Linked DNA regions of Sulfuricurvum kujiense DSM 16994. Each later gene encodes a partner of the first gene's protein in a complex. Links are inferred from orthologs where the notes say so. Each region holds a gene or a part of one and is shown in the gene's direction. Other genes may lie near its edges.

Evidence for each region.
Region 2: the proteins of rpsG (region 1) and tig are in contact, whole or in part, in a crystal structure (PDB 3GTY), measured with the Thermotoga maritima proteins. The link is inferred for Sulfuricurvum kujiense DSM 16994 from one-to-one orthologs. Residues at the interface, in WP_004081843.1 of Thermotoga maritima: Lys34, Lys52, Lys55, Glu59, Arg62, Gln63, Glu66, Asn67, Lys69, Val71, Arg95, Ala109, Lys110, Lys111, Gly112, Arg113, Pro114, Glu117, Glu121, Ile124, Ala125, Tyr127, Asn128, Asn129, Thr130, Gly131, Lys135, Asp139, Arg142, Met143; in WP_004081061.1 of Thermotoga maritima: Glu122, Val124, Val129, Leu130, Tyr133, Glu188, Gly259, Ile262, Tyr263, Glu266, Ser270, Glu273, Gln274, Glu277, Arg308, Gln311, Ile312, Ser315, Tyr316, Glu325, Arg329, Arg336, Leu363, Phe366, Trp367, Arg373, Leu377, Arg381, Leu384, Glu387.

Annotation. Positions count from the first base shown.
Region 1 is NC_014762.1:2,288,161-2,293,239, reverse strand. Bases 1-2,819 are described here. They hold rpsG (30S ribosomal protein S7), read left to right. Parts: upstream 1-1,085; coding sequence 1,086-1,553; downstream 1,554-2,819. Other genes in these bases: fusA (elongation factor G), read left to right, coding at 1,629-2,819; rpsL (30S ribosomal protein S12), read left to right, coding at 632-1,012; rpoC (DNA-directed RNA polymerase subunit beta'), read left to right, coding at 1-458. Also shown: more of fusA, read left to right, coding at 2,820-3,713; SULKU_RS14585 (PhnD/SsuA/transferrin family substrate-binding protein), read left to right, coding at 3,851-5,079.
Region 2 is NC_014762.1:2,547,870-2,551,881, forward strand. Bases 1-2,882 are described here. They hold tig (trigger factor), read left to right. Parts: upstream 1-731; coding sequence 732-2,033; downstream 2,034-2,882. Other genes in these bases: fliI (flagellar protein export ATPase FliI), read right to left, coding at 1-10; folE (GTP cyclohydrolase I FolE), read right to left, coding at 14-592; clpP (ATP-dependent Clp endopeptidase proteolytic subunit ClpP), read left to right, coding at 2,033-2,629; SULKU_RS12755 (diguanylate cyclase), read left to right, coding at 2,640-2,882. Also shown: more of SULKU_RS12755, read left to right, coding at 2,883-3,695; def (peptide deformylase), read left to right, coding at 3,703-4,012. UniProt on the Bacillus subtilis protein: Involved in protein export. Acts as a chaperone by maintaining the newly synthesized protein in an open conformation. Functions as a peptidyl-prolyl cis-trans isomerase.

The DNA of each region.
Region 1 (5,079 bases):
GAATCTTGGGTGTTAAAGCGTTGTACAACTATCTCGTCAGCGAAGTACAGCAAGTTTACCGCCGTCAAGGGGTTAATATCGCCGACAAACACATCGAAGTTATCTTTACTCAGATGTTGCGTCAAATCAAAATTCTTCGCTCAGGCGATACGAAATTTATCGAGGGCGATGTTGTTTCTAAAGCTCAGTTCAAAGTGGAGAATGAAAAAATTCTTCGCCTTGGCGGAGAGCCTGCGATCGCTGAACCGTACCTTGTCGGTATTACCCGTGCTGCGGTTAGTGCTGACTCGATCATTTCAGCGGCATCGTTCCAAGACACCACAAAAGTCTTGACGGAAGCGGCAGTTTCAGCGAAAATCGATGACTTGACCGATCTTAAAGAGAACGTCATTATCGGTCGCACGATTCCGGTCGGTACCGGTATCTATAAAGACCGCAAAATGGTTTTCGGAGACTAAAAACTCCTTTTTTCTTTCCTGCTTCGGCGGGAAACCCTCTTTTCCACCTCTCTTACAAATTCCTTAAAATAAGCTATATTTAATCAAAAAATGGATACCATTGCGCGTTTATTAGTCCCCTCGTCATGAGCGGATTATATATTCTACTGGAACAATTCAACAAAGGAGATTGTGTGCCAACAATCAACCAACTTATTCGTAAAGAGCGACAAGCGGTAGTGAAAAAATCAAAATCACCCGCTTTGGTGTCATGCCCACAACGTCGTGGTGTATGTACTCGTGTATATACTACAACCCCTAAAAAACCGAACTCGGCGCTTCGTAAAGTTGCTAAAGTTCGTTTGACTTCAGGGTTTGAAGTTATTAGTTATATCGGTGGTGAGGGTCACAACTTGCAAGAGCACTCTATCGTTCTTGTTCGCGGCGGCCGTGTAAAAGACTTACCAGGGGTTAAATACCATATCGTACGTGGTGCTCTCGATACAGCGGGTGTTAAAGACCGTAAAGTATCTCGTTCTAAATACGGAACGAAAAAAGCTAAGGCTAAAAAATAATCAACTAGTCTGACAAGATTCGGTTTCTGATGACCGTATTTTGAGTAAATGAAACAACATTGAAGGAAACATTATGAGAAGAAGAAAAGCGCCCGTTCGCGAAATTATGCCTGACCCGGTTCATGGTTCAAAAGTATTGACGAAATTCATCAATAAAATCATGTGGGACGGTAAAAAAAGTACCGCTGAGAAAATCATGTACGGTGCATTGGATATCATGGGTTCACGTGGTGAAAAAACAGGTATCGAAGTATTCAACGCTGCGATTGAGAACATCAAACCAGTTATCGAAGTAAAAAGCCGCCGTGTGGGTGGAGCGACCTACCAAGTTCCAGTAGAAGTTCGTCCTGTACGCCAACTTTCTCTTGCTATCCGCTGGTTAACCGATGCGGCACGCAAACGTAACGAGCGCACTATGGCAGAGCGTTTGGCAAATGAATTATCAGATGCTGCAAACGACAAAGGTACAGCGTTCAAAAAGAAAGAAGATACTTACAAAATGGCAGAAGCGAACAAAGCGTTTGCTCACTATCGCTGGTAAGATTTTTCGTAATCATTTGATAGCCTTTTTAGGCTATCTTTCCCCACATTCAAAAACTCTTTAAGGGCTATTATCATGGCAAGATCCCATAAACTAGAAGACGTAAGAAACATCGGTATCGCCGCTCACATCGACGCGGGTAAAACGACAACAACTGAGCGTATCTTGTTCTACACCGGTGTATCACACAAAATCGGTGAGGTTCACGAAGGTGCTGCAACTATGGACTGGATGGAGCAAGAGCAAGAGCGTGGTATTACCATTACTTCTGCTGCGACAACTTGTGAATGGTTGGGCAAACAAATCAACATCATCGACACTCCGGGCCACGTTGACTTCACCATTGAAGTTGAGCGTTCTATGCGTGTACTTGACGGTGCAGTAGCGGTATTCTGTGCAGTTGGTGGGGTTCAGCCACAATCTGAAACAGTATGGCGTCAAGCAAACCGTTACGGTGTACCTCGTATGGTTTTCGTCAACAAAATGGACCGTATCGGTGCCGATTTCTACAACGTAGAAGATCAAATCCGTAACCGCTTAAAAGCAAACCCGGTACCTATCCAACTTCCAATCGGTGCGGAAGATCAATTTAAAGGGATCATCGATCTCGTTAAAATGAAAGCGATCCTTTGGGATGACGACGCTGCAATGGGTTCAAACTACCGTGAAGAAGAGATCCCTGCTGATTTGGTTGAAAAAGCAAACGACTATCGTGCACGCATGATGGAAGCGGCAGCTGAAGGTGACGATACTTTGATGGAGAAATTCTTCGAAGAGGGTGAACTTTCAAACGAAGAGATTATGCGCGGGATCAAAGCCGGATGTCTTAAAATGGAAATCATCCCTATGACATGCGGAACTGCGTTCAAAAACAAAGGGGTACAAACTCTTCTTGACGCGGTTGTTGATTACCTTCCGTCTCCATTGGAAGTTGCGGCGATCAAAGGTACTAAAGAGGACGACGAAGAGGTAGAAGTAGAAGTTGAATCACGTGATGATGCTCCGTTCGCCGGCCTTGCGTTCAAAATTATGACCGACCCGTTCGTAGGACAATTGACATTCGTACGTATGTACCGCGGTGTTCTTGAATCCGGTTCATATGCGATCAATACCATCAAAGGTAAAAAAGAGCGTATCGGACGTATCGTTAAAATGCATGCGAACAAACGTGAAGAGATCAAAGCGCTTTACGCAGGTGAAATCGGTGCGGTTGTAGGTCTCAAAGACACAACTACCGGAGATACTTTGTGTGATGAGAGCGATCGCATCGTTCTAGAGCGTATGCACTTCCCTGAACCGGTTATCTCGGTTGCGGTTGAGCCTAAAACAAAAGCGGACCAAGAAAAAATGGGTATCGCTCTTGCAAAACTCGCTGCGGAAGATCCATCGTTCCGTGTTCACACTGACGAAGAGACAGGACAAACAATCATCAGCGGTATGGGTGAGCTTCACCTAGAGATCCTTGTTGACCGTATGTTCCGTGAGTTCAAAGTTGAAGCGGAAGTCGGTGCACCTCAGGTTGCATACCGTGAATCTATCCGTAACGAAGTCAGCCAAGAGTACAAATATGCGAAACAATCGGGTGGACGCGGACAATTCGGTCACGTTTATATCCGCGTTAAGCCGGGCGTACCTGGAACAGGTTTCATTTTCCACAACGAAATCAAAGGTGGGGTTATTCCGAAAGAGTATATCCCTGCAGTTGAAAAAGGGTGTAAAGAAGCTATGCAAAAAGGTGTTCTTGCCGGTTATCCGATCGAGGACGTTGAAGTTGCATTGTATGACGGGTCTTACCATGAGGTTGACTCGAATGAGATGGCGTTTAAACTTGCTGCATCTATGGGATTCAAAGAGGCTGCGCGTAAAGCGAACCCGGCTATCCTTGAGCCTATGATGAAAGTTGAAGTTGAAGTTCCTGAAAACTTTATGGGTGACGTAATCGGTGACCTTAACCGCCGCCGCGGACAAGTTAACAACATGGGTGACCGTTCTGGTAACAAAATTGTTGACGCGTTCGTACCGTTGTCTGAAATGTTCGGTTACTCAACTGACCTTCGTTCAGCGACACAAGGACGTGCAAGTTACTCTATGGAATTCGATCACTACGAAGAAGTTCCACGTAACGTTGCCGACGAGATTATCAAAAAGCGTAACAGCTAAGATAGCTCTTCTCTCTTGCCCCTTCGGGGCATTTCCCTCCTATTTTATTTTTATCCCGTAAATTCTTTTTTCAAATTCGATCGATTCTGATCAAATGTGTTGTAGTCCGGAAAGTAAATATAAGCTATAATGAACGGATGAAAACACTCACATATTTTTTATCGCTTTTGATCTATTTGTCGTTTTTTACCAGTACGATAAGTGCGAAAGAGAGTGTGCGTATCGGAGTACTGGCTCATAAAAACTATGCATCTACCCACAGCATGTGGGATCTGACCGCTGAATATCTGAATGAAAAAATTCCGGAATACGATTTTCAAATCGTCCCGCTTCGTTTTGAAGAATTCCCCCCCTATTTACGAGATAAAAAGATCGATTTTGTCATCACCAATTCAGCTTATTACGTCGATTTGGAGAGCCGTTACGGAATTTCGAGAGTCGCAACACTTAAAAATAGAGGCTTTAACGGCAAAGTCCAAATGGAGTTCGGCGGCGTCATTTTTAAGCGTACGGTGAATAGGACGATTGATCAGGTCGAAGATATAAAAAATAAAAAATTTGCGGCGGTCAATGAGGAATCATTCGGCGGCTGGATAATGGCGCTGAGAGAGCTTAAAGAGAAAAATATCAATCAAAAGGACTTAAAAACAACCTTTTACGGTACCCATGAAGCGGTTGTCTACGCTGTCCGCGACGGGAAAGCCGAAGCCGGTACGGTGCGTACCGATACGTTAGAGAGGATGGCAAGTGAAGGGAAAATCAATATAAATGATTTTACTGTTTTAAATCAAAAGAACTATCCCGATTTTTATTATCAAGTAAGTACACGGCTCTATCCCGAATGGCCGATAGCAACGACGAAGCATACCTCAAGCGCTCTGGCAGAAAGGGTAGCCGTCGCCTTAATCTCAATGGGGGAAGAGTCCGAAGCCGCACGGGCGTCAAAGTCATTGGGATGGACGATACCGCTCGATTATCAAAGTATCCATGAATGCCTTAAAGAACTTGGAATGGGGCCGTATAAACATCTTAGAGAAGATGTGTTTTTGTATATTTTCGAAGAATACGGTACGTATATCATCATTGCGGGAATCTTTCTATTGCTCTCTTTTACGGTTACGCTGTACATAGCGAGAATCAATTCAAAATTAAATGATACGCAACAGGAACTGGAAACACTCAATAGCTCTTTGGAAGATAAAATCCGCGAAAAAACGCAGCATTTGTATGATAAAAGCATAAAACTCGAAGAAGCGTATCTCAACGAAAAATATTTACGAAGCATTTTGCGAACGGTAGCGGATGTCAATCAGATGCTGATTACGACACGCTCGGTGGATGAGCTGATTGACAAAGCGGCACTATG
Region 2 (4,012 bases), 260 kb from region 1 along the record:
TAAGCGGCATCGTTTAGTATCGGTTCCCGCTGGAAGAGTTGATGAGGCTGAAAAATTCCATCCGTGTTTTCTCATCACGTTTAAACAACCCGCGAAGGGCACTCGACGTCGTTGTCGAACTGATTTTCTCCACTCCGCGCATCTCCATGCACATATGGCGGGCCTGAACGACTACCGCTACCCCTTTAGGGGCGATCGCATGCATCAGCGCATCGGCGATCTGTTCGGTGAGCTGTTCTTGAATCTGCATTCGACGGGCAAAAACATCCACAACACGGGGGATTTTGGAAAGCCCCACCACTTTGCCATCGGGAATATAAGCGACATGGGCACGACCGATAATCGGGAGCAAATGATGTTCGCACGTCGAATAAAACTCGATATCTTTGATCAGAACCATCTCATCATTTGACGACTCGAACATTGCCGAATTCAAAATCGACTGCGGGTCTTCTTTGTAGCCGCCGAACATGAATTCATACGCTTTTAAAACCCTCTCAGGAGTTTTCAAAAGCCCCTCCCGTTCGACATCTTCACCGACATGGGCAATCATCGTTTTAACCGCTTTTATAAATAATTCGTTGTTATCCAATCCCGTACCCGCTCATTTTAAATAATACTATTACTTTATCATCTCTTTGCTTTTATTTTAATTCAGCGTATTATTAATCCTTTTTGGATAATATTGCCACCATTTAGTCTAAATAAGAGACGTCAACAAAAGGGATTCAATGCAAATTACAACCAATAAAATCGACTCAGCTAACGCTAAAATCAATGCGGCCATTACACGCGGAACCATCGATGCCAACATCGAAAGCATCGCGAAACAAATCGCGAGAGAAGCTAAAGTAGCCGGTTTCCGTAAAGGAAAAACACCGATCAGTGCCGTGAAAAAACAATACGGTGAGCGTCTGGTTCAGGATGCCGAAGCACAAGCATTACGCGATCTTTTAACCGCAGGTCTTAAAGAGATGGCAATCGCAGCCGATTCATTGATTGGTGAGCCGAATATCACTAAGTTTGAAAAAGACGATAACGGAATCAACGTAGAAGTCGTTATCGCGACACGTCCGGCTATCACACTCGGTGATTATGCGGCAATGGTTCCTGAAGTAAGCAAACCGGCAATCGACGATGCTGCAGTTACGGCACGTATCGAAGAGCTTGCATCGGCTCAGGCACCGTTAGTCAATGTTGACGAAGATCGTGCACTGGTAAGCGGAGATACCGCGTTGATCGACTTCGAAGGGTTTGTGGACGGCGAAGCGTTCGAAGGGGGAAAAGCGGAAGGGTTCTCTCTTCGCCTCGGAAGCGGCCAGTTCATCCCGGGATTTGAAGATCAAGTGATCGGAATGAAAAAAGGGGACGAAAAAACGATCGACGTTACTTTCCCTGAAAACTACGGCGGAGCCAAACTTGCGGGAAAACCGGCACAATTCAAAGTTAAAGTAAACGCTATCCAAATGAAAGAAGCGGTTGTTATCAATGACGAATTGGCGAAAAAAATGCTTCCTGGATACGACGATGCGAATGTTGCAATGCTCAAAGAGAAAGTAAAAGAACAACTAGAATCCGAAGCAATGAGCGTTAAATATAACGACGAGCTCAAACCGGCCTTGATGGAAACATTCGTAAGTGCATTTGCCATCGATCTTCCTGAATTCATCGTGGAACAAGAGATGGATATGGCGTTGAACAAAAAAGCTCGCGAAATGAGCGAAGCGGAACTTGAAGAGCTCCGTAACGATGCCGAAAAAGTAAAAGCGATGCGCGAAACATTCCGTGACGACGCATGCCGCGCGGTAAAAGCAACGTTTATCGTCGATGCATTGGCAAAAGCGGAAAACGTTGTCGTTAATGAGCAAGAGTTGATGCAAACCATTTACTTCGAAGCGATGCAAATGGGTCAAGATCCTGCAGCCGTTTACAAACACTACCAAGAATCAGGATACCTTCCGGCGATTCAAATGGCGATGATCGAAGATCGCGTGTTGAGCAAATTGCTTAACGATAAAATTAAAGAGGCATAATGAGCTATATCCCTTACGTCATTGAAAAAACGGGGCGCGGTGAGCGCTCATATGATATCTATTCACGTCTTCTCAAAGACCGTATCATTATGCTCAGCGGCGAAGTTAATGACCCGGTAGCCTCATCTATCGTAGCCCAGCTTCTTTTTTTGGAAGCGGAAGATCCTGCGAAAGATATCTATTTTTACATCAACTCTCCCGGCGGTGTCATCACTTCGGGGATGGCGATTTTTGATACCATGAACTACATCCGTCCCGATGTATGTACTATCTGTATCGGCCAAGCGGCATCGATGGGGGCATTTTTGCTCAGTTCGGGGACTAAGGGCAAACGTTATGCCCTCCCGCATGCACGCATTATGATCCATCAACCTCTCGGCGGAGCGCAGGGTCAGGCAACCGATATCGAGATCCAAGCCAAAGAGATTTTACGCATGAAAGCCGAATTGAATGAAATTTTGGCTAAAAATTGCGGCCAGAGCGTCAAAAAACTCGAAAAAGATACAGACAGAGATAACTTTATGTCAGCCGCAGAAGCGGTAACTTATGGTATCATTGACGAAGTATTGGTTCAAAAAGAAAAAGAAGAGAAGTAAGAGGTAGACCATGGCAGCACTCAGCGATCTCAAACGTTCCCAACGGCAGGCTACCCAAAAGGGCAGCGATGAGAATGCTTATATCAGTGCCGGATCGCTGAACAATCCTACCAGTGATCTTGAAATCTTTGCCAAAGAGGTGCTTAATGCCCTCATATCTGACAACCTCCCCCCTACCCCGAATAATTTCGGACTCTATTTCGATCGTATATTGGAAGACAAAAGCGAGAGTCTACGCCGCCAAATCGGTTCAATTCTGGAGCTTGAAGAAGACAATCACGAAGAAAAAAGTATCGAGCTTGAAAAAACATTGAAACAAGGGTTCTCATCCGTTAAAAGCATCCTGCAACTCAGTGCGACTCTGTATAAAAATATCTCTTTAATGGAGAAAATTTTAGAAAATAAAAAAGAGGAGATGAAAAACGTCCCCTCTTTAAACGGCGCAAATGATTTAATTTCATCTCTGGGGAGTGATGTAGGAAAACTCAGTTCGATCCTGAAAAAACAAGTCACTCATATGAAAACCATTTACGATGAAACAGCCAGCATCGTCAAACAAGTCGAAAATGAAACCATTTTCGATAACCAATACGGCGTGTACAACAAACGATTCCTCATTACCAAACTGGAGCAGGAACGCCATCTTATCGATGAGTTCAAACATAAAAGCTCTCTGATTACCGTGCGCCTTTCTAAATCGACAGGAGAGACCATTCAGAGTGAAAAAGCGCAGCAACTTATGACCCGTACGGTTGCGAGACTTCTTCTAAAAACATCCCGCCGCAGCGATATCGTCGCTCACTACGGCGAAGGTATTTTCGCTATGGTTCTTAAACATACCGATATTGAAAGTGCAAAACGGGCTTCTGAACGTCTCTTTGATCTCGTTTCCTCAAGCAATTTTTTCCTAGCAGAGCAGGAAATTCAGCTTCGCATTGCAATCGGTATTGCCGAATTAACCTCTACAAAAGGGGTAGATCAAACTCTTGATTGCACCCTTACAGCTATGGATGCGGCTGATAATAACTCAAAACTTCGGTATATGGTCTGTAACGATACCGAATAAGGTCCTTATGCTTCTACCCATTATCACTTATCCGAACAAACAGCTCAAGGCACGTTCTCAAACCGTTGTAAACTTCGATGAACTACTTCATCGCTTTTTAGACGATATGTATGAGACGATGATAGCTTCAAACGGCATAGGGCTAGCGGCCATCCAAGTCGCCAATCCTATTCGAGTATTGATCCTCTGCATACCCGATGAAGAAGGGAACCAACACAAAGAGAATCTTTTGGAGATCATCAACCCCGTCATTCACAATCCGAAGGGCAACGTCCTGTATCAGGAAGGATGTCTCAGCGTCCCCGGTTTTTATGAAG